DNA from 3 places in the Neisseria animaloris genome. Region 2 is predicted to be linked to each of the others. Evidence: predicted binding sites of a transcription regulator. Region 2 holds the regulator's gene; each other region holds the start of a gene.
What was found. Region 2 encodes FNR, which switches genes on or off when oxygen is low (the NO sensors DNR and NnrR bind a similar motif). Its sites were predicted from a motif close to TTGATNNNNATCAA; they were not measured.

Region 1 (10,452 bases), 130 kb from region 2:
GGAAATGGGCCGACCCGCTCGCCAGCATTTTGGTGGCTGCTTTGGTCGGCCGCAGCGGTTGGCAGGTGTTCCGCAAAACCCTGCACATTTTAATGGAAGGCACGCCCGATAATGTCGATGTCGGGTTATTGCTTGAAACCATCCGCGAAACCGAAGGCGTGCAATCGGTGCATGACCTGCATGTGTGGATGATTACCAGCAACATCAATGCCTTATCTTGCCATGTGGTTGTGGACGGCGATTTGAGCGTGGTCGAGGCCGAGCAAATCGTTTACCGCATCGAGCATGCGCTCGCCCATCAAAATATCCAGCATACCACCGTGCAGATCGAAAGCAGCCGGCATCCGCACGAAGACAGCGTATTGTGTTCGATTCATCCGCATGGGCATGAAATGCACGGTCATCATCATTCACATTAATCTGCTAAAATTAAGGCCGTCTGAAACCTGCTTAACGTCTTTTCAGACGGCCTCAACGCATAGAAAACCGTTACCCATCATCATTAAGGACTCCCATGACCGAAGCCGTATTGTTCGACTTGGACGGCACCCTCGCCGACACCGCACTCGATTTGGGCGGCGCACTCAACACCTTGCTGCGCCGCCACAATTTACCCGAAAAAAGCATGGCAGAAATCCGCCCCGTCGCCAGCCACGGCGCAAGCGGCCTGATTCTGATGGGCGCAGGCATCAGCAAAGACCATCCCGAACATTCCCGCTGGCGGCAGGAATATCTGGCCGAATACGAACGCTGCTTCGACCATGAAACCGTGTTGTTCGACGGTATCGACCGATTGATTGCCGAACTCGACAAGCGCGGCATCAAATGGGGCATCATCACCAACAAGCCGCACACCTTCACACACCGCCTCGTGCCTAAACTCGGCTTCAGCATCCCGCCGGCCGTGGTTGTCAGCGGCGATACCTGCGGCGAAGCCAAACCCGGCACCAAGCCCATGTTTTACGCCTGCGAACAAATCGGCGTAAAACCCGAAAACTGTATCTATGTAGGCGATGCCGAGCGCGACATGCAGGCAGGCAGAAACGCCGGCATGAAAACCGTATTGGCCGACTGGGGCTATATCGCCGCCGAAGATCAAACCGGAGAATGGCCGCATGATGCACGTATTGATACGCCGCTGGAATTGTTGGGCTGTCTTTGAGACAAAGCATTCGACAAGGCCGTCTGAAACCAATTTTTCAGACGGCCTTGTTTAGAAAAACAGTTAGTTTTAACGGCTGTTTCCATCTCTTGCTAAAGAGCGTAAGATTAACATTTCGAGTGATTAATCGTTTTCTCCCGTTTCCACCACAGAAAGGTATCATCATGTTTTTCGATAAAATCGAAGCTGCACCGGCCGACCCGATTTTAGGCTTGGGTGAAGCATTTAAAGCCGAAACCCGTGGGAATAAAGTCAATCTGGGTATCGGCGTTTACAAGGATGCAAAAGGCCAAACCCCGATTATGAAAGCCGTGAAAGAGGCTGAAAAACGCCTGCTGGAAACTGAAAACACCAAAAACTATTTAACCATCGACGGTGTGGCTGAATACAACGCCCAAACGCAAAAGCTGCTGCTCGGTACGGACAGCGAAATCATTGCCTCCAAACGTGCGAAAACCGCGCAGAGTTTGGGCGGCACGGGCGCGTTGCGTGTGGCCGCCGAGTTTGTCAAACGCCAAACCAACGCCAAAAACGTATGGATTTCCTCCCCCACTTGGCCGAACCACAACGCTATTTTCAAAGCTGTGGACATCAATATCCGCGATTACCGTTATTACGATAAAACCACGCACGGTTTGGATTGGGACGGTTTGATTGCAGATTTGAGCCAAGCAGAAGAAGGCGACGTGGTGTTGCTGCATGGCTGCTGCCACAATCCTACCGGTATCGACCCCACCCCAGAACAGTGGGAAACTTTGGCGAAAATGTCCGCCGAAAAAGGCTGGCTGCCCTTGTTTGACTTTGCTTATCAAGGCTTTGCCAATGGTTTGGAAGAAGATGCTTACGGTTTGCGTGCCTTTGCCGAGCTGAATAAAGAATTGTTGGTGGCCAGCTCATATTCTAAAAACTTCGGTATGTATAACGAGCGCGTGGGGGCGTTTACCGTGGTAGCGGCCGACGAAGAAACTGCCAACCGTGCTTTCAGCCAAGTAAAAACCATTATCCGCACGTTGTATTCCAACCCCGCTTCTCACGGCGGTTCGACTGTTGCTTTGGTGTTGAAAGATGAGGCATTAAAAGCGCAATGGATTGCCGAGTTGGACGAAATGCGCGCTCGTATCAAAGAGATGCGTCAGAAATTTGTAGAGTTGCTGAAAGGATATGGCGCGCAACAGGATTTCAGCTTTATCGTGAAACAAAACGGTATGTTCTCGTTTTCAGGTTTAAGCCCAGAACAGGTTGACCGCCTGAAAGACGAATTTGCCATCTATGCGGTGCGTTCCGGCCGCATTAATGTGGCGGGCATTACGGAAGACAATATCCGTTACTTATGCGAAAGCATCGTGAAAGTGCTGTAACCGTTTTTAATCTCCGGAGGCAGCCTGAAAACGAACTTTGCGAGTTTCGCTAAAATCTTTTTCAGACGGTCTTTTGTGTTTTAAACAGTTTCAAATCTTTATCGGACATGTTGTCTGTAAAAAAAGCCTGATCGGATGATCAGGCTTTTTCCAATAGCGGTGTTTTAGCACAATTGCCGTATTACTGTTTGGCAAAATATTTGTCGTAGATTTTGTCGTATTCGCCGCTTTCGCGTACTTTTTTCAGTGCTTCATTCAACATGGTTTGGGTAGCGGTATCGCCTTTGCGGACAGCCAGGCCGTAGTGTTCGACTTCAAAATCGGGCACGGCTACCATGCTGAAACCTTTGTTACTGTTGTTTTTGATATAGTTGCCGATTACCGCGCTGTCGCTGATTACTGCATCAAGGCCGCCGTTTTCCAGCTCTTTTACTACCAGCGGGAGGGTTTCGTAGCGGGCGATTTTCGAGTTGTTGTTACCTAGAATCTTGGAAGCGGCAAAATCACCGGTTTGGCCGGTTACCACGCCGACTTTCTTCACTTGTTTCAAGTCTTCCACCGAGTTGATGTCTTTGCCTTTGGGCACCAGAATCACTTGGGTAATTTCAAAATAAGGCTCCGAAAAATCCATGGTTTGCTTGCGTTCGTCGGTAATGGTAACGGCGGAAGCCAGAATATCGGCATCGCCGTTGGAGAGGCCGGGAAAGAGGCTGTCCCACGGCTGGTGTTTGTATTCCACTTTGAAATTGCCGGCTTTAGCCAGAGCGTTTACGAGATCGACATCGAAGCCTTCGATATTGTTGGCGGAATCCATTGATTCAAAAGGTGCAAACTCGGCATTCATGGCAACGCGGTACACTTTGTCGGTATTGGCAGCGGTTTCGCCTTTACCGCCACAGGCGCTCAGAGTGAAGGCAGAGCAGGCAGCAGCAACGGTTATCCATTTTTTTATATTCATTTTGATTGTTCCTGGAAGAGAAGGAGAGACCCATTCTAGCATGACTTAACACAAACACACATTTTTCTTCCGAACGGCCGTTAGCGTTCTTTTTCTCGGAAAAATGCGTAGGTTACGTCGTGGAAAAGATCAGTGTGCGGGCTGTCTTCGTAGGTCAGCTCCGCCAGCGCATCTTCAAAAGCCAGTTGCACCGACTCGACAACTTCTTCGGCAAGGTCGGCAGGCAGGGCGCGGATCATACCTTTAAAGGCCGTTGCGAGCACATGGTTCTGCATACGCAGCACATCGTTGGCTTCTTCAAGATAATCCAGACGTTGTTCGATGCTGTTCATTATTTTTTCCTTAATAATCTGTTAGAATAAAAACATTATATAGCAGATTCGGCTCACGATAGCGGTGTAAGCGGCCCCTTGGTGCCAACCGTAATTTAAAACTATCGAAAGCAGAAACAGGCGGCGGGAGAAAGCCGCCTATTTGACATACTGAAACGAGAGCAATCATATGAATACCAAACGCCCGACCTCAGGAAACATTACAGACAGCCAAACCGCTCAAGATGAATTTGATTGGGAACGTGGTTTGGAACGGCTTCGTGAAAAGAGGCAGCAGGGGCAGCCTAATACCGCGTTTGTACAGCCTGTCCGCCAAACGCAGGCGCAGCCTGCCGAAGTGCAGCTGCCAGCCGGAGAAGCGGAGAAGGTGCTGCGGGAATATCTCAAACAATGGCAGAAAGAGCATAACGACCCGCTTTCAGACACCATCACGGCGGAAACCGACACTACGGTTTTGTTGCAGGAAGACTGGTTGGCCGCACAAACGGCATTGCAAACTGCCGTGAGCGACGACAAAGTGCAGCGTACCCGCAATGTGTGGTTGAACCCGAAGCGCCAAACCGTTGAATTCGTCGACCCGCGCCCTGCGACGGAGCAGCAAGAGAAGTATGCGGATGAAGCGGCGGAAGAGGCTGTTGCAACGGTTGATCCCGAAGAATGGCTGCCGGTTACAGTGAAAGTGCTCGAGCCGCAGGTCAACCCGCACCAACCGGTAATGTGCCTGTCGGAGCAGGAACTACTGGAACGCTTGAGTCGCCGCTTACGCCCGCATCTAACCGATGCTATCGCAGGTATGGTGCGGGTGGCCGTGCAGAAACAGACGGCTACGCTTACTTATCAACTGCAACAAGTATTAAGTGAGCAGGCTCCTGCTTTGGTGGACGAGATTCTCGAATATAATTTGAAAGCGGCGATGTCTGAAATCAAATACAGCCTGAAATACAAGCGTTGAAAAAAATATGGCCGGATAAGTGATTATCCGGCTTTGTTTTAAAACAGTATGGAATAAACATGAAAAAAATCCGGATTTGGCTTGCCCTTGCTGTTGTGGTTCTTATCGGCTACCAACAATGGCAGCAGCAACAAACACCGCCTGCACAACTTTCCCGGCCTTCGGTACAAGCTCCGGCCATCGGCGGCGGCAACGCGGGCGGGCCGGCGGAGACAATACTTCAGACGGCCTTTGAACGGCAACAAAGCGATATTCAGATACAGGGGAGCGGCATCGTCAGCAAAACTCTGCCGGACGACAACAAAGGTTCCCGGCACCAGCGTTTTATCTTGAAATTGAGCAGCGGGCAAACGCTTTTGGTGGCACACAATATTGATTTGGCACCCAAAATCGAAGGGCTGAAAAAGGGCGACAAAGTTGAATTTTTCGGCGAATACGAATGGTCGGAACGCGGCGGCGTGATTCACTGGACACATCACGATCCCAAAGGCCGCCACCCCGACGGCTGGCTGAAACACAACGGGGTGATGTATCAATAAACCTTCAAACCTTCGGATATGTTCGAGAGGCCGTCTGAAAACATTTTAACGAAACCCGCAAAGCTCGTTTTCAGACGGCCTCTTGTCTTAATGGATACAACTTTTACTTCAATACTTCCGCAAAAGCATCAGCCACATAATCAATATTAGACTCGTTCAACCCCGCCACACACATACGACCGGAACTGACGAGGTAAACGGCAAACTCGTCTTGCAGGCGCTGCACTTGTTCGGGTGTCAAACCGGTGTAGCTGAACATGCCGCGCTGGGTGATGAAATAATCGAAGTTTTTGCCTGGCACTTTGCGCGTCAGCACATCGTACAGCTTTTGGCGCATGGCGCGGATGCGGTCGCGCATGGCATACACTTCGCTTTGCCATTGTGCAAACAGCTCCGGCGTGTTCATCACGTCGGCAGCCACATAGCCGCCGTGCGCGGGCGGGCTGGAATAAATGCGGCGCACGCTAAATTTCAGCTGGCCGAACACCAACGCGGCTTCTTCTTCATTCGGGCACACTACCGACAAACCGCCCACGCGTTCGCCGTAGAGCGACATATTTTTTGAAAACGAATTGCTCACAAACAGCGGCAAGCCCATCTGCACGGCTTTGCGGATAGCGTAGGCATCGCTGTCCAAATCATCGCCGAAGCCCTGATAAGCAATATCCATAAACGGAATCAGCTTGCGCGTTTGCACGATTTCCAGTACCGCATCCCATTGTGCGGCGGTCAAATCCACACCGGTGGGGTTGTGGCAGCACGGGTGCAGAATCAAAATGCTGTGTTCGGGCAGGTGCAGTAGAAATGCCAACATTTCTTCAAATTGCACACCGCCGGTGGCCGGGTCGTAATACGGATAGGCGCCTACTTCAAAGCCCGCTCCTTCGAAAATGCCTTTGTGGTTATCCCAAGTGGGGTTGCTCACATACACTTTGGCGTTCGGAAACCAGCGGCGCAGAAAATCCGCGCCTACTTTCAATGCACCCGAACCGCCGAGCGTTTGAATGGTGGCGATACGGTTTTCCTGCAAAGCGGGATTGGTTGCGCCGAAGAGCAGGTTTTGCACAGCATGGCGGAAGGTATCCAAGCCTTCCATCGGCAGATAAGGACGTGGCAAGGCGGTGGCTGAACGTTTCACCTCGGCTTTGCGTACGGAGCCGAGCACGGGCAGTTTGCCGTTTTCGTCGAAATAGATGCCGATGCCGAGGTTGACCTTGTGGGCGCGCGGGTCGTTATTGAAGGTTTCGACTAAACTGAGAATCGGGTCGCCGGGATAGAATGCAACGTGCTGAAACATTTCGGGGTTCCTTTGTCGGGTACAGTTGCTTGGAATTTTGGCACAAAGGAAGATTGTTTACAATTGAGGCCGTCTGAAAACGAGCTTTGCGGGTTTCGCTAAAAAGTTTTCATGCTGCCTTTATCTGCCAATATGCTGCTTGTTTTTTCGGCAGGACGATATAGTTTTATCGGGGTTGGTTTACGCGGCTGTCATCAATTGCTGAAAATACCGTATGGCGGCAGTGATTATTAAAATTTTAATAATAAATGAATAGCCAAACCGGACGGTTTGGGGAAAATACAAGAGAACGGTAATACTGCTAGATTAAGAAGCTGCCGCAATTTTTGATACTATTGCTTGGGTGATTTTTGAAAAGCGGGGATTCGATATTAGTATTAATATGGGTATAGTTGAAGCAAATTTTCAATATATTCTACTCCTATTTGTACATCTATTTGAAGTCATGCATTGTGAAATTTTTTGTGTTTTTATTACCAATATTTAATTTTCTGATTTAAGTCAAAAAGTAATTTTATTTCACAAATACTACATACAAACATACTTGAATAAGTGTTATCCTGCCACTATTAAGTTTATATCTGAGATTTATTTAATGTAATGAAAATAAGGAGTTCAAATATGAATACCACCACACAAGAGCGTCCTGCCGCTTGGGCCGGTTTTCAATCCGGTGATTGGGAGAACAGCATTAATGTGCGCGATTTCATTCAGAAAAACTACACCCCTTATGAGGGCAAAGGTGATTTCTTAGCCCCCGCCACCGAAGCCACCACCAAACTGTGGGTGGAAGTGATGGAAGGCATCAAAGTGGAAAACCGCACCCATGCACCGTATAAAATCGATGCGCAAGTGGTTTCCGGCATTACCAGCCACGGCCCCGGCTATATCGACAAAGAGTTGGAAACCGTGGTCGGACTGCAAACCGACGAGCCTTTGAAACGCTCCATCATGCCCTTCGGCGGCCTGAAAATGGTTCAAGATTCCTGCAAAATTTATGAAGTGGAACTGAACCCTACCGTTACCGAGATTTTTACCAAATACCGCAAAACCCATAACCAAGGTGTGTTTGACGTTTATACGCCCGATATCCGCCGTTGCCGCAAATCAGGCGTGCTGACCGGCCTGCCCGATGCCTATGGCCGCGGCCGTATCATCGGCGACTACCGCCGCGTTGCCTTATACGGTATCGACCGTTTGATGGCGGATAAAGTTGACCAATTCAATTCGTTGCAACCTGATTTGGAAGCCGGTAAAAACTTAGAAGATGTTATCCGTCGCCGCGAAGAAATCAATGACCAACACAGAGCTTTGGCTCAAATGAAAGAAATGGCCGCAAGCTATGGCTTCGATATTTCCGGTCCTGCCAAAAATGCCCGCGAAGCCGTTCAATGGACTTATTTTGCTTATTTGGCAGCCGTAAAATCCCAAAACGGTGCGGCCATGTCGTTCGGCCGTGTAGCCACTTTCTTGGATATTTTCATTGAGCGCGACCTGCAAAATGGTACGCTGACCGAAAGCGAAGCTCAAGAGTTGATCGACCATCTGGTGATGAAACTGCGTATGGTTCGCTTCCTGCGCACGCCCGAATACGACCAATTGTTCTCAGGCGACCCTATTTGGGCAACCGAATCCATCGGCGGTATGGGCTTGGACGGCCGCACGCTGGTTACCAAAAACAGCTTCCGCTTCCTGCATACGCTGTACAACATGGGTCCGTCTCCCGAGCCGAACATTACCGTGTTGTGGTCTGAGCAATTGCCGGAAGGCTTCAAACATTTCTGTGCCAAAGTATCTATCGACACTTCGTCTATCCAATACGAAAACGACGATTTGATGCGCCCCGACTTCAACAGCGACGACTACGCCATTGCCTGCTGCGTCAGTCCGATGGTGGTAGGCAAACACATGCAGTTCTTCGGTGCGCGCGCCAACTTGGCCAAAACCCTGCTGTATGCAATCAACGGCGGTGTGGACGAGAAATCGAAAGACCAAGTAGGCCCGAAATCAGAGCCGATTTTGGACGAAGTGTTGGATTTCGACACTGTGATGGCCAAAATGGACAGCTTCATGGATTGGCTGGCAACCCAATATGTTACTGCGTTGAATATTATCCACTACATGCACGATAAATATTCATACGAAGCCGCATTGATGGCATTGCACGACCGCGACATCAAACGTACCATGGCGTGCGGCATCGCCGGTTTGTCGGTAGCGGCCGACTCGTTGTCTGCCATCAAATACGCCAAAGTGAAACCGATCCGCGATGAAGACAATATCGCCATCGACTTTGAAATCGAAGGCGAATATCCGCAATTCGGTAACAACGATGACCGCGTGGACGACATCGCCTGCGATTTGGTGGAACGCTTTATGAAAAAAGTGGCCACCCATCCGATGTACCGCAATGCGATTCCGACCCAATCCGTGCTGACCATCACTTCCAATGTGGTGTACGGCAAAAAAACCGGCAACACGCCCGACGGCCGCCGCGCAGGTGCTCCGTTCGGCCCGGGAGCCAACCCGATGCACGGCCGTGATGTGAACGGCGCAGTCGCTTCGTTGAGTTCGGTAGCGAAACTGCCGTTTGAATTTGCCAAAGACGGTATTTCCTACACCTTCTCGATTGTGCCGGGCGCATTGGGCAAAGACGAACAATCGCGCGAACGCAATCTGGCAGGTTTGATGGACGGTTATTTCCACCACGAAGCCGGCGAAATCGAAGGCGGCCAACACCTGAACGTGAACGTGCTCAACCGCGAAACCCTGATGGACGCGATGGAACATCCCGAGAAATATCCGCAGCTGACCATCCGCGTATCCGGCTACGCCGTCCGCTTCAACTCGCTGACCCGTGAACAACAGCAAGACGTGATTACCCGCACCTTTACAGCCAACATGTAATCCGGTTCGGGATTTACCGCAACAATGCCGGGTTTGCAGCCCGGCATTTTTTTCAGACGGCCTCAAGCAGCATCAAGGCCGTCTGAAAAAACAACCGCCACCATATAGTAAATAAACTTGTATTTGCTAAAAAACCAACAAGGCAACCCTATGCAAACCTACACCATCAAGGCCGAAGAAAATCCGCACCGCGAAGGACACCGCGGCTACCACGGCACAGGCATCATTCATTCCATCGAATCCTGCGGCACTGTCGACGGCCCCGGCTTGCGTTTCGTGCTGTTTATGCAAGGCTGCATGATGCGCTGCCTCTATTGCCATAACCGCGATACTTGGGACATGCATACCGATAAGGCGCAAGAGATGACGGTGGAGCAGGTGATGAAGCAGGTATTGTCTTACCGCCATTATCTGAAGGCCACCGGCGGCGGTGTAACGGCTACCGGCGGCGAACCGTTGCTGCAATACGAGTTTATCCGCGACTGGTTCAAGGCCTGTTGGGAGTACAACATCCACACCTGCCTCGACACCAACGGCTACGCCCTGCATTACGATGGTATTCTCGACGACCTGCTCGACCACACCAATCTCGTGATGCTCGATTTAAAACAAATCGACCCAGAAATCCATAAAGTGCTGGTTGGCATTCCCAACACTAAAACGCTGAAATTCGCCCGCTATCTGGCCGAGCGCAACCAGCCTACGCGGGTGCGTTATGTGATTGTGCCGGGATATACCGATGACGATCATTCCGCCCACCTGCTCGGCGAGTTTATCGGCGACATGGAAAATATCGAAACCGTGGAGCTGCTGCCCTATCACGAACTGGGCGCGCACAAATGGGAATTGTGCGGCGACGAATACAAACTTAAGGGAGTAAAGCCGCCGCCCAAAGAAACCGTGCTGCATATCAAAGAAATTCTCGAAGGCTACGGTAAAAACATTAT
Region 2 (10,452 bases):
ACCACCAGCCGGAAATACCGGCCAGATACAATACAAACGCCATCGGCAAAGCAGGCAGCGTACCAAATGTACCCGGTGCTACCGGAGCCAGCCCGCAGCCAAAACCAAAACCGAGCATGCACAAAGGCCGCTGTTTCAGCCATGAAAAAGTTGGTTTAAAGTCAGCCAAAATGATCGAAACCTAAAGAATTTAAATGTAATTCTGAACTATCTGCCAAAGTCATTTTCAGACGGCCCGAACGATTAATTTTACCGATACGGCAAACAGGCGTATTACTTATTTTGCCGGCTTTCATTACCGCCTCACGTTGGCTTTCCGGTACAGTAAACACCAGTTCATAATCATCTCCACCCGCCAGCAGACAATCGTATAGTTGTTTTTCAGGCAATATCCCACGCAATTGCGGCAAGGTAGGCAGTTGCTCCACAAAAATTTCCGCCCCCATAGCCGAAGCCTTCAAAATATGCCCTAAATCTTGAGCCAGGCCATCTGAAATATCTTGCGCAGCGTGGGCAAACGGCAACAATAACTGCCCTAAAGCAACCCGAGGCTTCGGACGCAGGCGAGCTTGTTCACAAATTTCCAGTATATCGGAAGGCAATTTTAAAAGCTGCCAATGATGGTTTAACGCTGCTGCTGCCAACCCTACTTGCCCGGAAACCCATATATCGTCGCCGTCTCGTGCAGCATCACGCCGTAAAGCCTTTCCCTGAGGCAATTCACCGATGATCGTTATATTAAAAACCATATCGCCTTTGGTTGTATCCCCGCCAATCAGCGTAATGCCAAATCGCCGTGCCAGAGAAAACAAACTGGTACAGAAATCCTCCAACCAATTTTCCTGCAAATCAGGCAAGCCGGCACTTAATAATATCCAACGAGGTTTGGCTCCCATTGCTGCCATATCGGAAATATTAACGGCCAATACCTTGTATGCCAAGTCAGCGGGGTGGACATTTTCAAAAAAATGCCTATTTTTCAGAAACATATCACTACTGAAACATAAATCAAACCCTGCTCTGGGGCGGATAACAGCTGCATCATCGCCGATACCCAGCAACACTTCCGAATCAGATTGCTGCTTTTGTAAATAACGGCGGATAAAATCAAATTCAGTCATCAGAGGCCGTTTGGAAAAAGAGAGGCACACATTATATAGCGAAATCATCCAAATGACCTGAGAGAAGAGAATATCGCGCCATATTGCGTAGCCTATTATATTTTCACAACAACACCGGATTATCTAGTGTGTTATTTCAAACCTTATCTTGCTTACTAAAACCATGCTGATGCTGTATATATTGCCATTCGACTTCATCTCTAACCGTCGAAAAGTAATCTTAATGTCGAAAAAACAATAAAAACCCCGCTATCAAGCGGGGTTTTCAAATCCAAATAATCTGTTGATTAAGGACGGGTATAACCGTGAATTTGAGAAGCCGGACCTGGAATCCAACCTTCATCAACAGCAGGGCGCTCACCTTCAACATGACCAGGAGCAATTTGTTTGGTTACTAAAGTACGAATCTTAACATCTACACGACGATCAGGTTCGATACATGCGATCAGAGCTGCGCGTTTCTTAGCTTTAGAAACTTTTTTACCCAAATTGGCTACTTCAGCTTCACAAGTGGCAGTCATACGAGCTTGAGACTCACCCAAACCGGCAGCAGAAATCTTGTTAGAAGCAACACCTTGGCCAACCAAGTAGTTAGCTACAGTATTTGCGCGACGCTCAGACAAAGCTTGGTTGTATTCTTCTGAACCCATGAAGTCGGTATGACCTTCAACACGTACACCGTCTACATTAGTGTTGCTCAAACGTTGAGCCAAGGCATTCAGAGTTTCGGCACCTTCAGGACGCAGATTATCCTTATCGAAACCAAATAAAGTCTTAGCAGACAGAGAAACGGTTTCTTCAGCAAATTGAGGAGCAGTTTCCACCGCCACAGCATCACCACACTCAATACGGCCCTGAGTGGCTTTGTCGAAATAAGTATTTTTCCAGCACTCACCATAGTTGTTGCGAACAACTGTTTGTGACTTGCTGCTAACGGTGTAACCGTGTTTAGTATGCGGTTCGCTGGCCATTGCAGTGCCTGAAGCTACTAAGGCAACAAACAAGGCGCTTAATTTCAGCTGTTTGGTCATTTTATTCCCTCATCAAAGATTGTTATGCAACGGGCACCAAGAGCGCAACCGCCACAAATCACCAAATATACAGGCCACTATTGTAAAACGGCGGCAAGTAGGATATTTCAGGTTTGCACTATAAAGAAGCCAAGGGCAAACTGTCAATAGCACACTACCCGCACACAACGGATAAACGGCCCGCTTCCTAATTACGAATCATGCCGAAAAATCAATCCTGTGTCATTTATTTACAAGCAAAACCCACTTCCTATTACATGGTCGTTGTACAAAAGCAACAACAACTTTTTACAGCATTCAATGCTTTGTTAATACTTCACAAAGATAGTTCCTGAAAAAACAAATGTTTTCTTGGGGCAAATTTGCAAATAAGGCTTTTTTTTTCAATCTATGCTACATTTAAAAAAGACTTGTCGTACAGAATACACACCACTTCCCGTTCTTATCATATGAAATTACAACAACTACGCTACGCCCTTGAAGTATACCGCCAAAACCTAAATGTATCGGAAGCTGCCGAAGCGCTGTTTACTTCCCAACCGGGCATTTCAAAACAAATCCGGCTTTTGGAAGAAGAATTAGGTATACAGATATTTATCCGTAGCGGCAAACGTGTAGTTTCGGTTTCACAGCCTGGTAAAGCAGTATTGGAACTTGCTGAACGGATTCTACGCGATGTGCAGAATATCAAAAATATAGGTAGCGAATTTACCGGTCAAGACAGCGGTTCGCTTACTATTGCGACTACACACACACAAGCCCGCTATGCTTTGCCGAAAATTGTAGCGGAATTTGTGAAGCGCTATCCGAAAGTACAATTAAGTATTAAGGAAGGCAGCACACACACCATCGCACAAATGATCAGCAACGGAGACGCGGATTTTGCCATTGCTACCATCCCTCTGGATGACTATTCGGACTTACGCAAACTGCCTTGTTCCGAATGGACTCATGCGATTCTCGTCCCACATACCCATCCCCTACTAGATTGCCGGCATCCTTTGAGTATTAATGATTTAGCCGCCTATCCTTTAGTAACTTATGAATTTGCCTTGAACAGCAACAGTAATATTTTTCGCGCTTTTCAAAAAGCCCATTTGAAACTCCCTAAAATAGCGCTTTCGTCTGCGGATACCGATGTCTTGAAAACCTATGTGAGATTAGGGTTGGGTGTGGGACTGATGGCGAAACTGGCATACGACCCTCAAACTGATCATGATTTACAACTGATTGATGCGGCCCACTTATTTGGAACTTCTTCTACTTACATCGCCTTACGCTCCGATACATACCTCCGCGGTTATATTTATGATTTCATCAGCCTGTTTGCACCTCAGTTGACACGTGAACGGATCGATCAGATGCTTTACGCGCCTATTGAAGAAGATTTCTCTATCTAATTCGGTATTTCAAAAATTGAGGCCGTCTGAATTTCTTTCAGACGGCCTCAACATCTTTCAGCAACATTTAAACGGCATGCTCACAACCGGAAACCATTTTCTTCAATGCTTGCGGTTCAAGAATCTTGATATGTTTATGTTCTACCGAAATCAAGCCTTCATGGTGGAATTTGGACAACGTACGGCTAACTGTTTCCAGTTTCAAACCTAAATAACTTCCTATTTCTTCACGCGACATGCGCAAAATAAAATCATTGGCGGCAAACCCGCGCGAATAGAGACGGTTGGACAAATTCAACAAAAACGCCGCCAGCCTCTCTTCTGCACGCATATTTCCCAATAACAGCATTACTCCCTGATCACGCACGATTTCACGGCTCATTAAACGGAAAAAGTGGGTTTGCAGGCTGGGAATGTTCTGCCCCAATTGTTCCATATGTGAAAACGGCAGCTCGCACACTTCGCTGTCTTCCAAAGCGACCGCATCACAACTGTGCGTATGTGCACAAATACCGTCCATGCCGATCAGTTCTCCCGACATGAAAAATCCGGTTACTTGATCACGTCCGTCTTGACTGGCCACAGTAGTTTTGAAAAAACCGGTACGTATGGCAAACAGCGATGCAAACGGATCTCCCGCCCGGAACAAATACTCACCTTTTTTCAAGCGGCGGCTTTGGCGGATAACAGCGTCTAATTGCGCAAACTCTGTCGGCATCAAACCCACCGGCAGGCATAATTCACGTAATGAACAATTTGAACACAACGTTTTCATCTGATGTTGTGGTGTGTGTGCAGACATAAGATTAAGCACCTTTAATTATAATTAGCAACTTTTATACTTAGACCCTGCGTATTGAGTATTGACCAACATCAAGGCGGGATGATCGTAATATCGCTATTCTACCAAACTTACGGCAAATTTGCCTATTTCATTACAGAACAAACAAAACATCATGAAAATCATTACCATACAAAATGACACACAACCTGAATTTGACCGAAAACTGATTGCTTCCCTGCCCTCCAGCGGCCCCCGTTATACTTCGTATCCGACTGCCGATCGTTTTCATAACGGCTTCACCGAAGCCAATTATATTCATGCTTTGAAATTACGCAGGATGGGGGCACTCAATAAACCGCTCTCTCTTTACGTCCATATTCCTTTTTGTAACACTATTTGCTACTACTGCGGTTGCAACAAAATCATTACAAAAGACAAATTACGTGCTGACGCTTATATAGAATATCTCGACAAAGAAATGGCACTGCTCGCTCCTCATTTGAACAGCATCCACCAACTTGCCCAGATCCATTTCGGCGGCGGCACACCTACGTTTTTAAACGACAACCAAATCGAACGTGTCTTTGCCTTGATACGTCAACATTTTCAGTTGATTCCAAACGGCGAGTATTCGATTGAAATTGATCCTCGCAAGGTCAGCCGGGAAACCGTGCTGCATTTGGGTAAGCTGGGTTTCAACCGTATGAGTGTCGGAATACAAGACTTCGATCCTAAAGTACAGAAAGCAGTAAACCGTGTCCAAACTGTTGAAGAAACCCGCGAAGTGATCGATGCAGCAAGGGAAGCAGGGTTCAAATCCGTAAGTGTCGATTTGATTTACGGCCTACCCCATCAATCTTTGGAAAGTATCAAACCGACCATTGAAACCGTACTCTCACTCGATCCCGACCGCCTTGCGCTGTATCACTACGCCCATCTGCCGCATATTTTCAAACCTCAACGCCGCATTGATACGGCAACTGTTCCGGATAGCGAAGAAAAGCTCGATATTCTGCAATATGCGGTGCAAACCCTCACGGAACGCGGCTACGTATTCATCGGCATGGATCATTTTGCCAAACCGGACGATGAGCTTGCTCTGGCTCTGAAAGAAGGATGGTTGCAACGTAATTTCCAAGGCTATTCGACCTATGCCGACTGCGATTTGATTTCCATCGGCGTTTCCAGTATCGGTAAAATCGGCACAACTTACGTTCAGAACGAACGCGATATCGATGCTTATTACGCCGCCATCGATGCCGGGCATTTGCCGATAATGCGCGGCTACCAATTGAATCGTGACGACTTGCTGCGCCGCAATATTATTCAAGATTTGATGTGCCGTTTCTCATTGGATTTTCAAGTGTATGAAAGCGTATTCGGCATTCCGTTTGCTCGTTACTTCGAAACCGAATTGGCCGATTTGCAAAAACTGGCCGAACTTGGTCTGCTGCACCTAACTTCGAAAAGATTACGGGTAACTCCAAAAGGCCGCTTCCTTATCCGTAACATTGCAATGGTATTCGACTACCATCTGCGGCATAAAGAAACTACGGCGCAATATTCGAAAACCGTATAATGAAACAGCCCTCAGCAAGCAGGCCGTCTGAAAACAAAGCACTACTATTTTCAGACGGCCTCAGTATATTATGTGTAGGCGAAACACCTCCTGCTCGTTGAAAACATTTACCTTTTCAAGCACAATGCAACGGTTGTGACAGCCGGCTACGTAATATTGCCTTCACGTAAAAAAACCTCTCATTTATCAGCCTATAACCGCACATGGAACAACTTGAATTCTTCGCCATTCCCAGCCCCTGTATCGGCGTTTGCGAAGCCAACAGCAAAGGTTTTTGCAAGGGTTGTTTACGCAGCCGAGAAGAGCGGCTTTATTGGTTGAATATGACCGACACGCAAAAGCACCATGTTATGCACCTGATAAGAATGAGGCGGCACAAACTTGAAAAACTCGCTTGGGAGAAAAAACAACCAGTTATAGAGCTGCCGGACCAAATGGGATTCGAATTTGAGACGGAGCATGGTGAAGAATCCTGATAGTCCTCCGATACGAACTACCTTGTATACACAGGCCGTCTGAAATATTTTCAGACGGCCTGTTTGCTTATCCAATATTCCCTCGTAACGCAGAAATATATCGTAAACGGTATTGTCGCCACGGTTTCGGGCCATTTCGGATTTATTGGTAGATTAATCCGCCCTTGTCCGACATACCATATGCCGTCTGAAACTTATTCGTTGGAATACTTTGTTTTACGTTACAATGCAGCTTCTTTTAATAATGATTTTCAAAAACATGCTGTATCAATTATTGCGTGATATGTGGGACATATTACGTTTACGCTATAGATCTCCCGCCGAATATCTCTATACTCTGCCTGTATTATCGGCCGTATTGCTGCTTATCGGCCTAGTTAATGCTGCCGGAATGTCGCAACTGTTCGGCAAAAGCACGGCGGCAATCGTATTTTCCGTATTACTGAGTATTTTTAAATGGCTGCTGCTTAGCCGCGTGATGAGCGGAGTGCTCCACTATTACGGCTCCCCCAAACTGCCATTTTGGGGATTTGTGTTGGCAACGGAAGCACTGGTTATTCCTGCGCTGCTCGTGTTTTATATACCCGCTCTCGGTTCAATCGGTATTTTTTGGCAAGTATGGACTTTTTGGGTGCAGGCCATCGGTTTCATGAAGATGGGACGACAATCCGCTTGGAAAGTATTACTGGGTTATATTGTTTATCTGATTGCTTTGATGTTTTTCGGATCTTTATTGATATTCTTGTTCACTCAGATAGGTTGGATGGATTTACAGAATATTAATGAACAGGCTAACGCCATTTGGGGATCATCAACAAAGACTCCTTAAAAAATTAGAAATTGAGGTCAATCGACAACCATATCAAACTACTTTGGTCTTTTGATATATTATTTTTTCTTGTTGAAAAGCCGACATATTTTTATATGTCGGCTTTTCCGTTTTAAATTTTTTATTTCAAAAAATACAAGCTATTCCTATCATACATCTGATTAAATACTCTTTACAATTCAATTTGGTATTCTTGAATTTTATACATCAAAGCCCGTTTACTGATACCCAAAGCTTTAGCCGTACGTTCCCGATTACCATTATGTTTTTTCAAAGCCTCGCGAACCATGCTGCATTCATAATTTTTCATCGACTCCCGTAATGTCTTTTGGTTTACTCCCTCTTCATCCATAGGATCTGGCTCTGAAAAAAGGCGTTTACTTTCCCCCAATACAATCGGAGGCAAATCATCCGGATAAATAGACAGCCCCGTCGACATGATTACTGCATGTTCGATTGTGTTGGAAAGCTCGCGAACATTCCCCGGCCAAGTATAAGATTTTAAAACTTTTATTGTACTTTCATCCAATTCTAAAAAATTATGTTGGTGCTCGACACAAAATTTCTGCACAAAATGCCGGGCCAATAATGTGATATCTTCAGGTCTCTCACGTAGCGGCGGTAACACCAGCGGCATAACATTTAAACGATAAAATAAATCCAAACGAAATTTATTTTCTTCGACAAGCTCTGCCAAATTACGATTTGTCGCCGCAATAAGGCGAAAATCCGTTTTGATGGTTTTACTGCTTCCAATCGGCTCAAATTCTTTTTCTTGCAAAACACGCAGTAACTTCACCTGCAGATTAGTGGACATTTCACCTACTTCATCCAAAAACAAGGTTCCGTTGTGAGCCCTTTCAAATAATCCCTGCTGGCGGCTTTGCGCTCCCGTAAAAGCACCTTTTTCATGCCCGAACAAGGTGCTTTCAAGCAGGCTTTCCGGCAATGCACCACAATTGATTTTAATGAAAGGCCCTGCCGCCCGCTCACTGTAATGGTAAATTGCTTTTGCTACCAATTCCTTACCGGTTCCACTCTCCCCTGTAATTAAAACAGTTGCATTGGTCTGGGAAACTTTAGCAATCTGTCGGCACAACTCCATCATTACCGGACTACTGGTCAAGATTCTCTGGGGATTTCCTTCTTCGTCATAGAGTTCCAATTTATCAATAATAAAATTTTCCTCTTGAGACGACTTTTTATATTGCAGAGCTTTTGCAACCAGTGCTTGTATTTCATCTAAATCAAACGGCTTAATAATATAGTCAAATGCACCGGATTTAAGTGCCGTAACAGCTGTATCTACACCTGCATAAGCAGTCATCAAAATGACAGGAACATCCGGCCTTGCATTTTTCAAATGCTGCAATACCTGTAGGCCATCCATTTCTGGCATTCGGATATCCAACAAAACCAAATCAATAGTTTCATCAAATTTATCAACGGCCTCTTTACCGCCTTTTGCCAATTCTATTTGATGGCCACTCTCTTCCAATACGATGGAAAGTAATTTTCTGACATTCTCTTCGTCATCAGCTATCAATATCTTCATATATTATTTTCAAAATTTTTATTGTCAAAGAGAAGGAAGGCTAACCGTAGCAACGGCTCCTCTATTACTATTATTCTTAATCTGGATTGTCCCTTGGTGTGAAGTAACAATCTTTTCCACCATCGCCAACCCTAACCCTGTACCTGAAGGTTTTGTAGTAAAAAAAGGGGTAAACAGATGATCTTTGAGATCTTCATTAATACCACACCCTGTATCAATAATCTCGATATATTGGCAATGGCTGTCTTCAGAAAGGTATGTTTTAATCGTTATAGTACCCTCTCCCGAAATAGCTTGAATCGCATTAATAATTAAATTTAACAACATCTGTTTAATCATCGCTGCATCCAAATAAACCGGCGGTAACGAATCATCCAATATTAATTCAAAATGAATAACCGGAGAATATTTAGATGTATTTACCACAATCAAAGTGTCTTTAATCACCTGATTAAGAGAAGCAGGAGAAAAATAGTTTTTATGTGGTTTTGATAAATCCAATAACTGACGGATAACCTCATTGATTGAATCTACCTCTTTCAGAATAATATCAATATATTCTTTACGATGTTTTTCAGATATATCGTTTTTCTGTAAATACTGCACAAATCCCCGGATAGCAGTTAATGGATTGCGGATTTCATGTGCAACTCCGGCCATTAATTCGCCAATTGCTACTAATCTTTCAGTTTGCTGAATAATCCGTTGCATTTCTTGCTGTTCGGATAAATCCTTAAATACCAGCACTGCACCGATGATTTTTCCATTATGGTTTTTCAAATGACTGGTACTTAAACTGAGATGAAGAACTCTTCCTGAAACCGGAAAGTCCATTTCAATACCTAAATGATTTGTACCATTATGTAATGTATCTAAAAGGGGGCTTTGATAATTTTGATCATCAATAATCGAATGGTAAGGTTTACCAATAACATCACCGCGTTTATACCTAAAAATTTTTTCAGCTGCTGGGTTCAACATGGTAACCAGACCATTATTATCTACGGTAACAACACCATCTATGATGCTATCCAGAATCATTTCATTTGTTGATTTACTTTCATTAAGAGCTAGCGCAAGTTGGTTTATTCCTTCTACAATAGCATTCATTTCCCCTTTAATGTTTGGCAAAGGGATATGCAAATCTAAAGGAAGTTTCTTTAATCCTTGCCTGATGATATCTATATCAGTATTCATCCGATGAGAAAGCACCCATGCCAGAACGATACTGGAAATCAACCCAAGCGAACATATCAATACGATACGTTTCTCCAAGCCCATTGCTTGAAGACTGATATCCTCTGCTAATTCATTAGTCCAAATATATCCTTGTATTTTTTCGCTACGGATAATCGGCACCATAGCGTTCATAATATTACCGCGCACCTGAGGGCCTTGCCACACAAGCGGTTTTCCAGAAGACATAACCATTCGCCCAGGATGGTCATTTGAAATTTTGATTCCGACTTTATCCCCATATTTAATATGCGGGCCATACACAACTACCGCATCAAGTTCGCGATGGTAATACCCAGCGGCTATTTTGGGATTATTTTGTAAAATTTTTTCTAAATAAGGGGAAAGCTTATTATTTAATTGTTTGATTTGCTCATCTCGTGGCAATTTAGAATCAATTTGCTCGAAAGTTTCTCCCAATTCCAAATCCAATACATACGC
Region 3 (10,452 bases), 200 kb from region 2:
GCCTTCGGCTACTTGGTAGGCGATAACGTCTTTATGGCTGCCGTTGGCAAGGGGAATGCTGTTGTCGAGAAATTCGCGGGCGGCCGTAATCACGGCATCGCCGCGTTTGGGGTTGTAGCCTTTGCCGGGTGCCAAGTCGCCGCTTTGGTCAACGGCATCGGTGCCGTAAAGCGCGTCATACAGGCTGCCCCAGCGGGCGTTGGCGGCGTTCAGGGCGTAGCGGGCATTGTTAATCGGCACCACCAATTGCGGGCCTGCTTGCTCGGAAAGCTCGCGGTCTACATTTTGAGTAGAAATTTTGAATTCGGACGGCACATCAACCAAATAACCCAACTCTTTCAAAAACGCCTGATAAGCGGCTTCATCTTTAACCGCGCCGGCGTTTTGCTTGTGCCATGCGTCGATTTTGGCTTGGATTTGGTCGCGTTTTTCCAGCAGGGCACGGTTGCGCGGGGCGAACTTTTGCACCAGCTCGGTGAAGCCCTGCCAGAATTGGGCGGATTTCACGTTGGGGTGTTCGGCAAGCACTTCGTTTTCGATGAATTGATAGAGATGGTTGTCCACCTGCAAACCGGCGGCTTGGGTGTAGTTGTATGCCATGATGATTCTCCTGAATTGAATGTTTTTCTGATTGTACTTTGTGCATTGTCGACAAAGTTAATGCGAAAATACCACTAATCGCAGGAATAATCCATAGCCGGAAACCGTCTTTTTCAGCAAGAGGCCGTCTGAAAAAAGTTTTTCTACTCAATCGGTTTCACGCGACTACATTTTCAGACGGCCTCGATCTTTACAAATTGCAATTGCATGCCAATGTACATCAAATTCTCCGCCAGAATAAAGGTCAAAATCACAATCCATGCCTTCGAACACTGTCTGTTCGCATGACAACCGGCAACCACGCAAAAATTTAATTGCAGCAGTACCAAACACCGGCCGGATGAAATTCGTCAAATATTAAGACGGCCTAAAACCATTGTAATCTGTAGTACATATTTATATTACGGCTAAACACTCCCCCCCTTGATAAAAAGAGGCCGCCTGAAAACTTTTCAGACAGCCTCTATCTTTCCCCAAAACAATACTACTTAGCCTGCTCTTTTACCGGTGCAACTTTACCTGCAGCAGGGTTAACCGCAGAAGGTGCGCGCTGGGCAACCACATTGATAAACACCAACGGTTTGCTGCCTATATTTTTTAAAGCATGGCTCTGTCCCGGACGGGCAATCGTAATATCTCCCGGCCCTACGCGGGTTTCTTTGTTATTCGAATCGGTAAACAGCCCTTTTCCCGACACGATAATATAAACGTCTTCATTATCTATATGCTTATGCAGCCCGATGGATGCACCCTTGGGCAAAGTCAGCCAACCGGCCTCCCTAAACGCGTCCTGATCGTCTGTTTGATGGCGCGTATAGGCAAATTCACCCAACAAAGGCCCCTCGCCACCGCCTGCTTTCTCGCGGTTCCACTGCATCAGCTTGCTTTTTTTATAAACCTGTACGCTTCTATCCACCGGTGTTTTATCCGTTTGGGTAGGTGTCGGCGGCGCGGCAACGGCAAAATGAACACTCAACAACCCGGCAATCACAACAAACAGTGCTTCTTTCTTCATGGCAGTTTCCTTAAAAAACACAACGAAAAATAAGCCCGCAGCCTGTCGGAACCGCATCGGCAGCTTGGTTTGTATACAGAAAACCAACTTCCCTCCTCTCGATTCAGACAAACTCCAAACCTCGATACGCTTTTATCAGACAACATTAAAAAAGGCCGTCTGAAAACATGCTAATGATATTTTCCAAACGGCCCGTTTTTATTTCAAACGATAACTTATTCTTCTTCGGATACGCTGCGAATCACTAACAGCGGCAAATGGCTTTGGCGCATCACGGTTTCGGCAAAGCTGCCCATCAAAAGGTGCATCAAACCGCTACGGCCGTGCGTGCCGAGCACCAAAAGATCGGCACCCTGCTCATCAGCGTAATCTACTAAGTCCTGAGCCATTTCACGTGCGCCTTTATTAGCCACCAGCAAATGCTTGGCTACATTGGCAACGCCTTTTTCCTTCGCGCTTTTTTCCGCAAATTCCAACACCTCGTTACCCTGCGCGATGGCGGCGGCTTCATAACTTTCGTGTTGCAGGAATTCGGGAGCCAGCGCCATGTATTCGGCAGGATTGGCCACATGTACCAGAGTCAGTTGCGCACTACCCATCCGCGCCAACTCGGAAGCATGCTGCAAAGCGTTCAGCGCAGTAGCACTGCCGTCAACGGCAACCACTAAATGTTTGTACATCGTCTTCTCCTTTCCCATCACCGGAACCTACCGGCCTGTTGTGTGAAATGTGATTCATTAATGAGCTTGCAGTATAATACTCCTGCGCTGTTTTGCCAGCGTTTTTTTGTTGAATTTTGATTTATCACAAGGCACTGTTTATGTCCCGCCCCGCTTCCGTCTCTTCACGCCGCTTCGGCGGCATTGCCCGCCTGTATGGCACCAAAGCCCTGCAACATTTCAGTCGGGCGCATGTGTGCGTGGTGGGCGTCGGCGGTGTCGGCTCTTGGGCGGTAGAAGCACTCGCACGCACCGGCATCGGCCGTCTGACCTTGATTGATTTGGACAACGTGGCCGAATCCAACGTCAACCGCCAGCTTCCCGCGCTGACTTCCGAATTCGGCAAAGCCAAAGTCAGCTCGCTGCACGAACGTATCCTGCAAATCAACCCCGCCTGCCAAGTAACCGAAATCGAAGACTTCGTTACCGAAGAAAACCTCGACGAACTGTTCAGACGGCCTTTCGATTTTGTGATCGACGCCATCGACCAAGTGCGCGTAAAATCAGCAATGGCGGCCTATTTCGTCCAACATAAACAACCTTTTATCCTCAGCGGCGGTGCCGGCGGACAGAAAAACCCCGCGCTGATTCAAACGGCCGATTTGAGCCGCGTAACCCACGACCCGCTGCTCGCCAACCTGCGCTACACCCTACGCAAACGCTACGGCTTTTCCCGCGACACCAAAGCCAAAATGAACGTACCCTGCGTGTTTTCCACCGAAAACATCACCCCGCCGCAATCGGGCGAAGCCTGCGCCGCCGATGCCGCCCCGCAAGGATTGTCCTGCGCGGGTTACGGCGCGAGCATGTTGGTTACCGCATCATTCGGCCTGTATTGTGCGCAGGCAGCTATCGACCATATAGGTAATCGGAAATGACTTCGACAGCCGAACACACCAACAGGCCGTCTGAAAACGCCGTCGCATGGATTTTCGGCCAGCCCGTTACCGACGTGCCGCAGGATTTGTTTATCCCGCCCGATGCGCTCAAGGTGGTGCTACACAGCTTTCAAGGGCCGCTGGATTTGCTGCTTTACCTGATCCGCAAGCAGAATATCGATGTGCTGGATATTCCGATGATAAAAATCACCGAGCAATATCTGCACTATATCGCCCAAATGGAGGCTTATCAGTTTGATTTGGCTGCGGAATATCTGCTGATGGCGGCGGTGCTGATTGAAATTAAATCGCGCCTGCTGCTGCCGCAACCGGCCGGCATCGAAGAAGGCGAAGAAGCCGACCCGCGCGCCGAATTGGTGCGCCGCCTGCTGGCTTACGAACAAATGAAGCTCGCCGCCGCCGGTTTGGATGCCCTGCCCCGCGCCGGACGCGATTTTGCATGGGCTTACCTGCCGCTGGAAATCGCGGTTGAAGCCAAACTGCCCGACGTACACGTTGCCGATCTCACGCAAGCATGGCTGAACATCCTTTCCCGCGCCAAACATACCCGCAGCCATGCCGTGGTACAGGAAGCGATTTCGGTGCGCGCCCAAATGAGCAGCATCTTGCGCCGCCTGAACGAACACGGGCAATGCCGTTTTTCCGAGCTGTTCCATCCTGAACAGGGCATCGCTTATGTGGTGGTCAACTTTATCGCTTTGCTGGAATTGGCAAAAGAAGGCTTGGTACGCATTATTCAGCCCGAGAATTTTGCCGAGATTGAAATACACGTTAAAAACGACGAGCTGGAAACAGCCGAATCATCTGAATATCAATAAACTGAGTAAGCGGGCATTCAAACAATATTCAAACCGTGCCTGCTAAGTCTGCCAGTTGAAAAATCTCCGCTAAAGCATGTGAAATATCTATCGACACGGCTGTCTTGATTTATCAAGACAGCCGTATCGACACATCACTTTGACATCTTTCAAAAACAAAGCCTCTTCATCTATATGTTTAGGGTGCAACTAACTTCCAACAAAAAAACGAAAGAAACAGTAAACAATTTGATATTTTTTGTAAATAAAATGATAATAGCGAGGCTTTATAAATAACTGTTTTTATTATATTTTTATCCATTTGGAATATTTTAACGGGTAAATTAAAGATTCAAAAGGCTGAAAACGATAAAAGCGGTTTTAATCCAGGTGTACCCAACGATGCCTATCATTTTGAGCAGGTCAAAACATATTACTGTTTTTGGGAAAACAACGGTAACGACCGTCTCTCATAGCCATAGGTCAACTCAAGTACATCTAATTATTTTAAATTCCAATAAATAACAAGGAAAATTTAACATGCATACGGTGAAAAAACTTTCTACCCTCACTTCCATCATGGCCGCATCATTGTGCTCAGGCGCAGCCATAGCTGCAACTCAAAGTGCTGATTTCCACGTCACTATCCGTATTTTGCCGGTTTGTGAAGTAACTACCAGCACAGGAGGCGCACCTAGTCTAGAAAACTCCTCTCCTTCTGCTGGTGCAGATATTAACTTTGGAGAATATGCATCTAATCATAAAACTGAGGTCGATAAACAAAGTATTGCAGGTTCCAACGAAGGTATTCAAGTACGTTGTTCTAAAGGAACCCCTTATCAAATAGCATTAACTCCTGAAAGCACAAGTGACAATGCAGGTGCTGGTAACATGAAAGGGTTAGGCGGTACTGCTGCTGCAAGCGATCAAATTGCTTATACCTTGTATAAAGATAATGCCCGTAGAGAGGTGTGGGGCAATCAGCAGGGATCCAATACTTTAAGCGGTTCTGGTCAAGGTATCGCTACTACAATCAAACATCCTGTCTATGGACGTGTGCTCGGTACAGAATTAGATAAAACTGCCGGCCGTTACAGCGACCGTGTCAATGTTACTGTTCATTACTAATTCCACCTAAAAATCAACTCAAAACACATTAATCCGGTATGCGTATGTATTTAAAAAACAAATCCCTTCCTCTCTTATTGGGGATAACCATGGGAGCGGCTTCGTTATTCAGCCATGCTGCCGGTTTGCAAATCAGCCCTACCAGCCTGTCTCTGCCCGCAAAACAGCGGGCAGGTATTTTTACACTGAGTAATACGGGTAAAGGACCTCTGACGGCACAAGTGCGGGTGTTTCGATGGGAACAGGATGAAAAAGGCGAAAACATATTAACCCCCAGCACCACAGTTGTCGCCAGCCCTCCTATGGTCAAACTTTCTGCCGGAGGTGTGCAGCAATTCCGTATTATTCGAACACAACCCGCCGGTTCTGCGGAAGAAGCATACCGGCTGGTTGTTGACGAATTACCCGCTCCCGAGAAAAAGCCGAAAAACGGCCTGCAATTCGTTTTGCGCTATTCAGTGCCTTTGTTTTTGAACCAGACAGAAAACCCCGAAACCCAATTACAGTGGCAAATTCAAAGTGCAAAAAACGGCAAGGCCCTGCTAACGGTACAGAATGTAGGTTTTGCTCACGCGCAATTGAGCAATATCACTTTTCAGACGGCCACAGAAAAAAACAAACTGAGCTTGGTTAACGGCTTGGCAGGATATGTGCTGCCGGGGAAAAAATGGCAAACCACGCTAGATGTTTCCCCGTCCACACTACGCAAAGGCACCTTGTCCGTTACGGTAAACGGGCAGCAGACTCTTCCGGAGGTTCGGTTTGCGGGGAATTAAAATTTCTTCCTCAATCAATCGGATAGCTGCCAGCATATTATTATGTTTTTATCCAGCGCAAGTATCGGCACAACCCGACTTTCCAAAACCAACGGCGTTTTCGGCCGAATGGTTGCCCGTTTACCCTCAAGTGGCGGTAAACGGCACCCATTCAGACGGCCTGTTTAAATTCATGGAACATAACGGACGTATTTTTGCACAAGTCGAAACATTGGCTGCGCTCGGTATCTACGTGCCGTCTGAAACATTAACTCAAGCCCGCCGTGCCGATGCCTCCGTGCTTCAGACGGCCTCGGAGACTATTGCTGCAAATGGTGATAACGGCTTTTCAAATTCAACAGAGCAAACGGTTACCGAATTGCAGTCTTGGCTGGCGCTGGAAAGCATTGCCGAATTAAACACCGAATATGATGCCGCCCGACAGGCATTGTCTTTCACCGCCCCTCTGGCATGGCTGAATCTTCCGATCTCACACATCAAACCCGACGGAGAATCCGCATACACTACCGTCCGTTCAGATTTTGCCGGTATATTTAATTATGATTTCAACCTATCCCGCAACGGAGAAGGCCGTCTGAATCAAGCCCTTTTAACGGAAACCCGTTTGGCAACTCCCGCAGGCTATTTAAGCCACAATCAATATTGGCAGCGCGGCGCATCTCAAAGCAGCTCGGCTCAACGCAACAATATACGCTTGGATACTTACTGGCGCAGTGTTTGGCCGGAGCAAGGTTTAGCCCTAACTGCAGGGGATCTGCTTACCAGCCAGTTAGGGGGAGGAGGAAGCTCGCGTATCGGCGGTATTAAGCTGGAACACACTTATACGCTCCAACCTTGGCGCAACACCGCACCGTTGCGTTCGTATTTGGGCGAAACCACCCTACCCGGCACAGTAGATTTATATTTAAACGGCGTGAAACAATACAGCCGACAAGTGTCGGCCGGACAATATGAAATCATTTTACCTCCCACCATCAGCGGCAGCAGTACGGCGCGGATCATCACAACCGATATTTTGGGACGGACGGTTGTTGTTGATATGCCGCTGTACGGCGGCAGCGGCATGCTCGCAAAAGGATTGAAAGAATGGTCGCTTGAAGCCGGCTACCTGCGCCGCCAATATGGGAAACAATCGTTCAATTACGGCAAAAATTTAGTGGGCAGCGGAACATTCCGCTACGGCATCAACCATTATTTGACCGCACAAATACACGCGGAAGGGGGCGGAGGCCATTATCAGGCAGGTTTAGCCGCCAGCACCGTTTTGGGTTCTTTGGGACAGATGAATGCGAGCTATGCCCGAAGCAGCTATCAAGAAAACAAAGGCCGGCAAACCAGCATTTCTTTCAGCACGCAAAAACGCGGTTTATCGTTTGGTGCCGGATGGAGCCGCACGGATGACCGCTTTACCGGCGTGGGCGTTATTGCCAATCCTTCGACCTACCGTCCCGAAGGAACGGCTACCCGCACCGCATCTGCTTCTCTCGGAGTGAACAGCAATCTTTGGGGTTCGTTTAATCTATCGTATCTGCACAGCCGCTATCAAAAAAACGAAGAAGCCGACAAAATCGGCGTGTTAAGTTGGCATCGTAATCTGGGACAAAAAAGCAGTCTGTTTTTAAGCGTCAGCAACAATTTCAACCATACCAAGCAACGAAGTATCCATGCGGGTGCGTCAATGAGTTTGGATAAAGGCTATTCGGCAACCGTTGCCGCCAATCAGAATAACGATCGCAGCAATAACTACCGCTTGTCGCTGGGTAAATCCGGCAGCGGCTTGGGTAGCACCACTTGGCACGTAGGCTGGCAGAAACAAACCCATGCGAAAGGTGCCGATAAAGACCATATCAACGGCTATCTCGGCCACAACACCCAATATGGCGACGGTAGGGTTAGCGTTTACCACACTAAAGGGCTGACCAACTGGGATGCCGGATGGAACGGCGGTTTGGTACTGATGCGTAACGGTTTGTTTGCCACCCGCACAATTAACGAAAGTTTTGCCGTAGTCAGCACCGACGGTATTGCCGACGTGCCGGTATCGTTGGCCAATAACAAAGTAGGCGCAACCGACCGTAGAGGGCTGTTACTGGTTCCCAACCTGTTGGCATTTCAAAAAAACAATCTCGATATCGATATTACCGATCTGCCTTTGGATATACAGGCCGACCGAGCCCGGATACAGGCCGTACCGTCCGAACGCTCGGGTGTTACAGTCAATTTCAAATTAAACCGTATGCATGCAGCTTCGTTAACCCTAAAAGACGGACAAGGCCAACTGATACCGGGCGGCAGCAGCATCATTTCGGAAAACGGCACACCTGTTGCGGTAGTCGGCTTTGAAGGCAAAACCTTCATTGACCATCTGACAGCCGGCAATAATCGGTTTACCGTCATCTTCCCCGAAAACAACGGCAATTGCCGGTTTACTTTGAAATACCAGAAACCGTCATCTTCAGACGGCCTCCCAGATTTAGGCGAAACAATATGTACACAATAAAAAAATCAATCCGTGCTACATCACAACTTGCAATCTCTGCCGCTTGCTTTCTAATGCTTCTATCGATGCAGCCGGCCAACGCCGAGTGCGTCGCAGAAATGGAACCGATAAATTTCGGCACCATTGATATCCTCAACCCGGGTCGCGTAGCTACTCGGGCCAACATAACCGTTACCTGCACCAGAACGGCATGGCTGACCAGCCAAAGTTTCAATATCTGCTTGGCCGTAGACGGTGGCAAAGCAGTATCTGCAAGAGATATCACCCCGCGCCACATGTGCCCCGACGGCTCATGTTCCGGCCACAGAAACAAACTTCCTTTTAACCTTTACAGCGATGCGGGGCACAACACCATTTGGGGCAGTTCATTATATGGAACGCCTACCATCAATACCGTCATAACAATTCCTTATTCTTTGTCGCATTACACCAAATCCATTACCCTGCCTATTTACGCAGAGTTGCTGCCCCCTCCTAAAAACCTGCCTCCGGGAGAATACCTCAACCGTTTTACCGGCGGTTCGACGGCGCTGTATTACAAAGATGCCTCAGAAGGTACCGCCAATGCCTGCAATTCGCCGAATTTCAGCAGATTCGACTTCGAGGTATCCGCCCAAATAAAGAAAAACTGCACGGTAAACATTCCCAACGATATTAACTTAGGGGCGGTAGAAGCCAATGCCACCAATATCGCAGGACAAACCAACTTACAAGTTGCCTGCACGCAAAACACACCCTACTACATCGGCCTGAAGCCGTCGAACGGCAACAACAATGGGGCAGGCAGAATGAAATCGACCCGCCCTTCAGCCAATACCGACCAAATTCCTTACCAGCTCCGTTCCTCTTCGGAAATGAACGGCCGGATTTGGGGGAATACTGCCACGGAAAAATCCGTAGGCAACGGAGTCGGAAGTACCGGCAACGGGCAAATTCAAACACATACGATTTACGCCACCGTTCCTTCGGCCAATTACAAACCCGATGAATACAAAGATACCGTAACCGTGCAAGTCAACTATTAACCGGGTTGTTGGGGAGCAGTGCAAACAATAGGCAGCTAATTCAAACGTTAAAACAGCCGTTTACACACCGTGCGGCAACAGGCCGTCTGAAACGAAAACGCCACAAAACCGCCTAAACGTGGTTTAATGCCAATTCAACCAACAAGATAAGAACCGTTATCATGACACCGCACGCCCCCATCATCCAATCGCTGCTTGATACCGATCTCTACAAATTCACCATGTTGCAGGTTATTCTGCACCAATTTCCCCAAGCGCACGGCGTATATGAATTCCGTTGCCGCAACAACGACCAAACCGTTTATCCGCTCGCCGAAATCCGCGAAGACTTGGAGCGCGAGCTAGACGAGCTGTGCCTTTTGCGGCTAACCCAAGAAGAGTTGGATTATTTGCGCAGCCTGCGTTTCATCAAAAGCGACTTCGTCGATTACTTGGAGCTTTTCCAACTGAAACGCCGCTTTGTCAAAGTCGGCACCGACGGCTCAGGCCGTCTGAATATAAAAGTAGAAGGCCCGATGATACAGGCCATGTTCTTCGAGATTTATATACTCGCCATTGTCAACGAACTGTATTTCCGCCGCCTCGAAAACCGCGAAGTGTTGGCAGAAGGCGAACGCCGCCTGCAAGCCAAAGCAGGCCGTCTGAAAGAGCTGGCCCGTTCCCAAAACCCCAACGATCCGCCTTTTCTCATTTCCGATTTCGGCACCCGCCGTCGTTATACATTGGCATGGCAGGAACACGTCGTCCGCACCCTGCATGCCGCCGCGCCCGATATCGTACGCGGCACCAGCAATGTTTATCTGGCCAAAAAACTCGGCATTACCCCCATCGGCACCATGGCACACGAATTTTTGCAGGCATTCCAATCGCTTGATGTCCGCCTGCGCGACTTCCAAAAAGCCGCCCTCGAAGCATGGGTGCGGGAATACCGCGGCGACCTCGGCATCGCCCTCACCGATGTCGTCGGCATGGATGCTTTCCTGCGCGATTTCG

Region 1: a site for FNR is predicted at 7,090-7,103, ahead of pflB (formate C-acetyltransferase). Genes of this name have one in related genera too.
Region 3: a site for FNR is predicted at 2,412-2,425, ahead of EL216_RS10780 (universal stress protein). Genes of this name have one in related genera too.

The regions. Positions count from the first base shown of each region.
Region 1 is NZ_LR134440.1:2,207,860-2,218,311, forward strand. Features, by position in the region: gene EL216_RS10370 (cation diffusion facilitator family transporter) at 1-419, shown strand, start outside; gene EL216_RS10375 (HAD family hydrolase) at 515-1,162, shown strand; gene EL216_RS10380 (amino acid aminotransferase) at 1,327-2,520, shown strand; gene EL216_RS10385 (basic amino acid ABC transporter substrate-binding protein) at 2,702-3,478, opposite strand; gene EL216_RS10390 (NGO1151 family protein) at 3,559-3,810, opposite strand; gene EL216_RS10395 (hypothetical protein) at 3,980-4,762, shown strand; gene EL216_RS10400 (DUF3465 domain-containing protein) at 4,822-5,301, shown strand; gene EL216_RS10405 (amino acid aminotransferase) at 5,405-6,598, opposite strand; gene pflB (formate C-acetyltransferase) at 7,220-9,505, shown strand; gene pflA (pyruvate formate lyase 1-activating protein) at 9,656-10,452, shown strand, end outside.
Region 2 is NZ_LR134440.1:2,076,609-2,087,060, reverse strand. Features, by position in the region: gene EL216_RS09810 (phosphatidylglycerophosphatase A family protein) at 1-169, opposite strand, end outside; gene thiL (thiamine-phosphate kinase) at 162-1,121, opposite strand; gene EL216_RS09800 (OmpA family protein) at 1,409-2,152, opposite strand; gene EL216_RS09795 (CysB family HTH-type transcriptional regulator) at 2,602-3,552, shown strand; gene fnr (fumarate/nitrate reduction transcriptional regulator Fnr) at 3,620-4,354, opposite strand; gene hemN (oxygen-independent coproporphyrinogen III oxidase) at 4,509-5,915, shown strand; gene EL216_RS09780 (DUF1289 domain-containing protein) at 6,119-6,391, shown strand; gene EL216_RS09775 (hypothetical protein) at 6,636-7,220, shown strand; gene EL216_RS09770 (sigma 54-interacting transcriptional regulator) at 7,393-8,775, opposite strand; gene atoS (two-component system sensor histidine kinase AtoS) at 8,800-10,452, opposite strand, start outside.
Region 3 is NZ_LR134440.1:2,279,319-2,289,770, reverse strand. Features, by position in the region: gene EL216_RS10790 (malate synthase G) at 1-600, opposite strand, end outside; gene EL216_RS10785 (cupin domain-containing protein) at 1,085-1,615, opposite strand; gene EL216_RS10780 (universal stress protein) at 1,831-2,295, opposite strand; gene EL216_RS10775 (tRNA threonylcarbamoyladenosine dehydratase) at 2,436-3,212, shown strand; gene EL216_RS10770 (segregation and condensation protein A) at 3,209-4,051, shown strand; gene EL216_RS10765 (Csu type fimbrial protein) at 4,571-5,158, shown strand; gene EL216_RS10760 (fimbrial biogenesis chaperone) at 5,203-5,934, shown strand; gene EL216_RS10755 (fimbria/pilus outer membrane usher protein) at 6,047-8,434, shown strand; gene EL216_RS10750 (Csu type fimbrial protein) at 8,533-9,459, shown strand; gene pncB (nicotinate phosphoribosyltransferase) at 9,621-10,452, shown strand, end outside.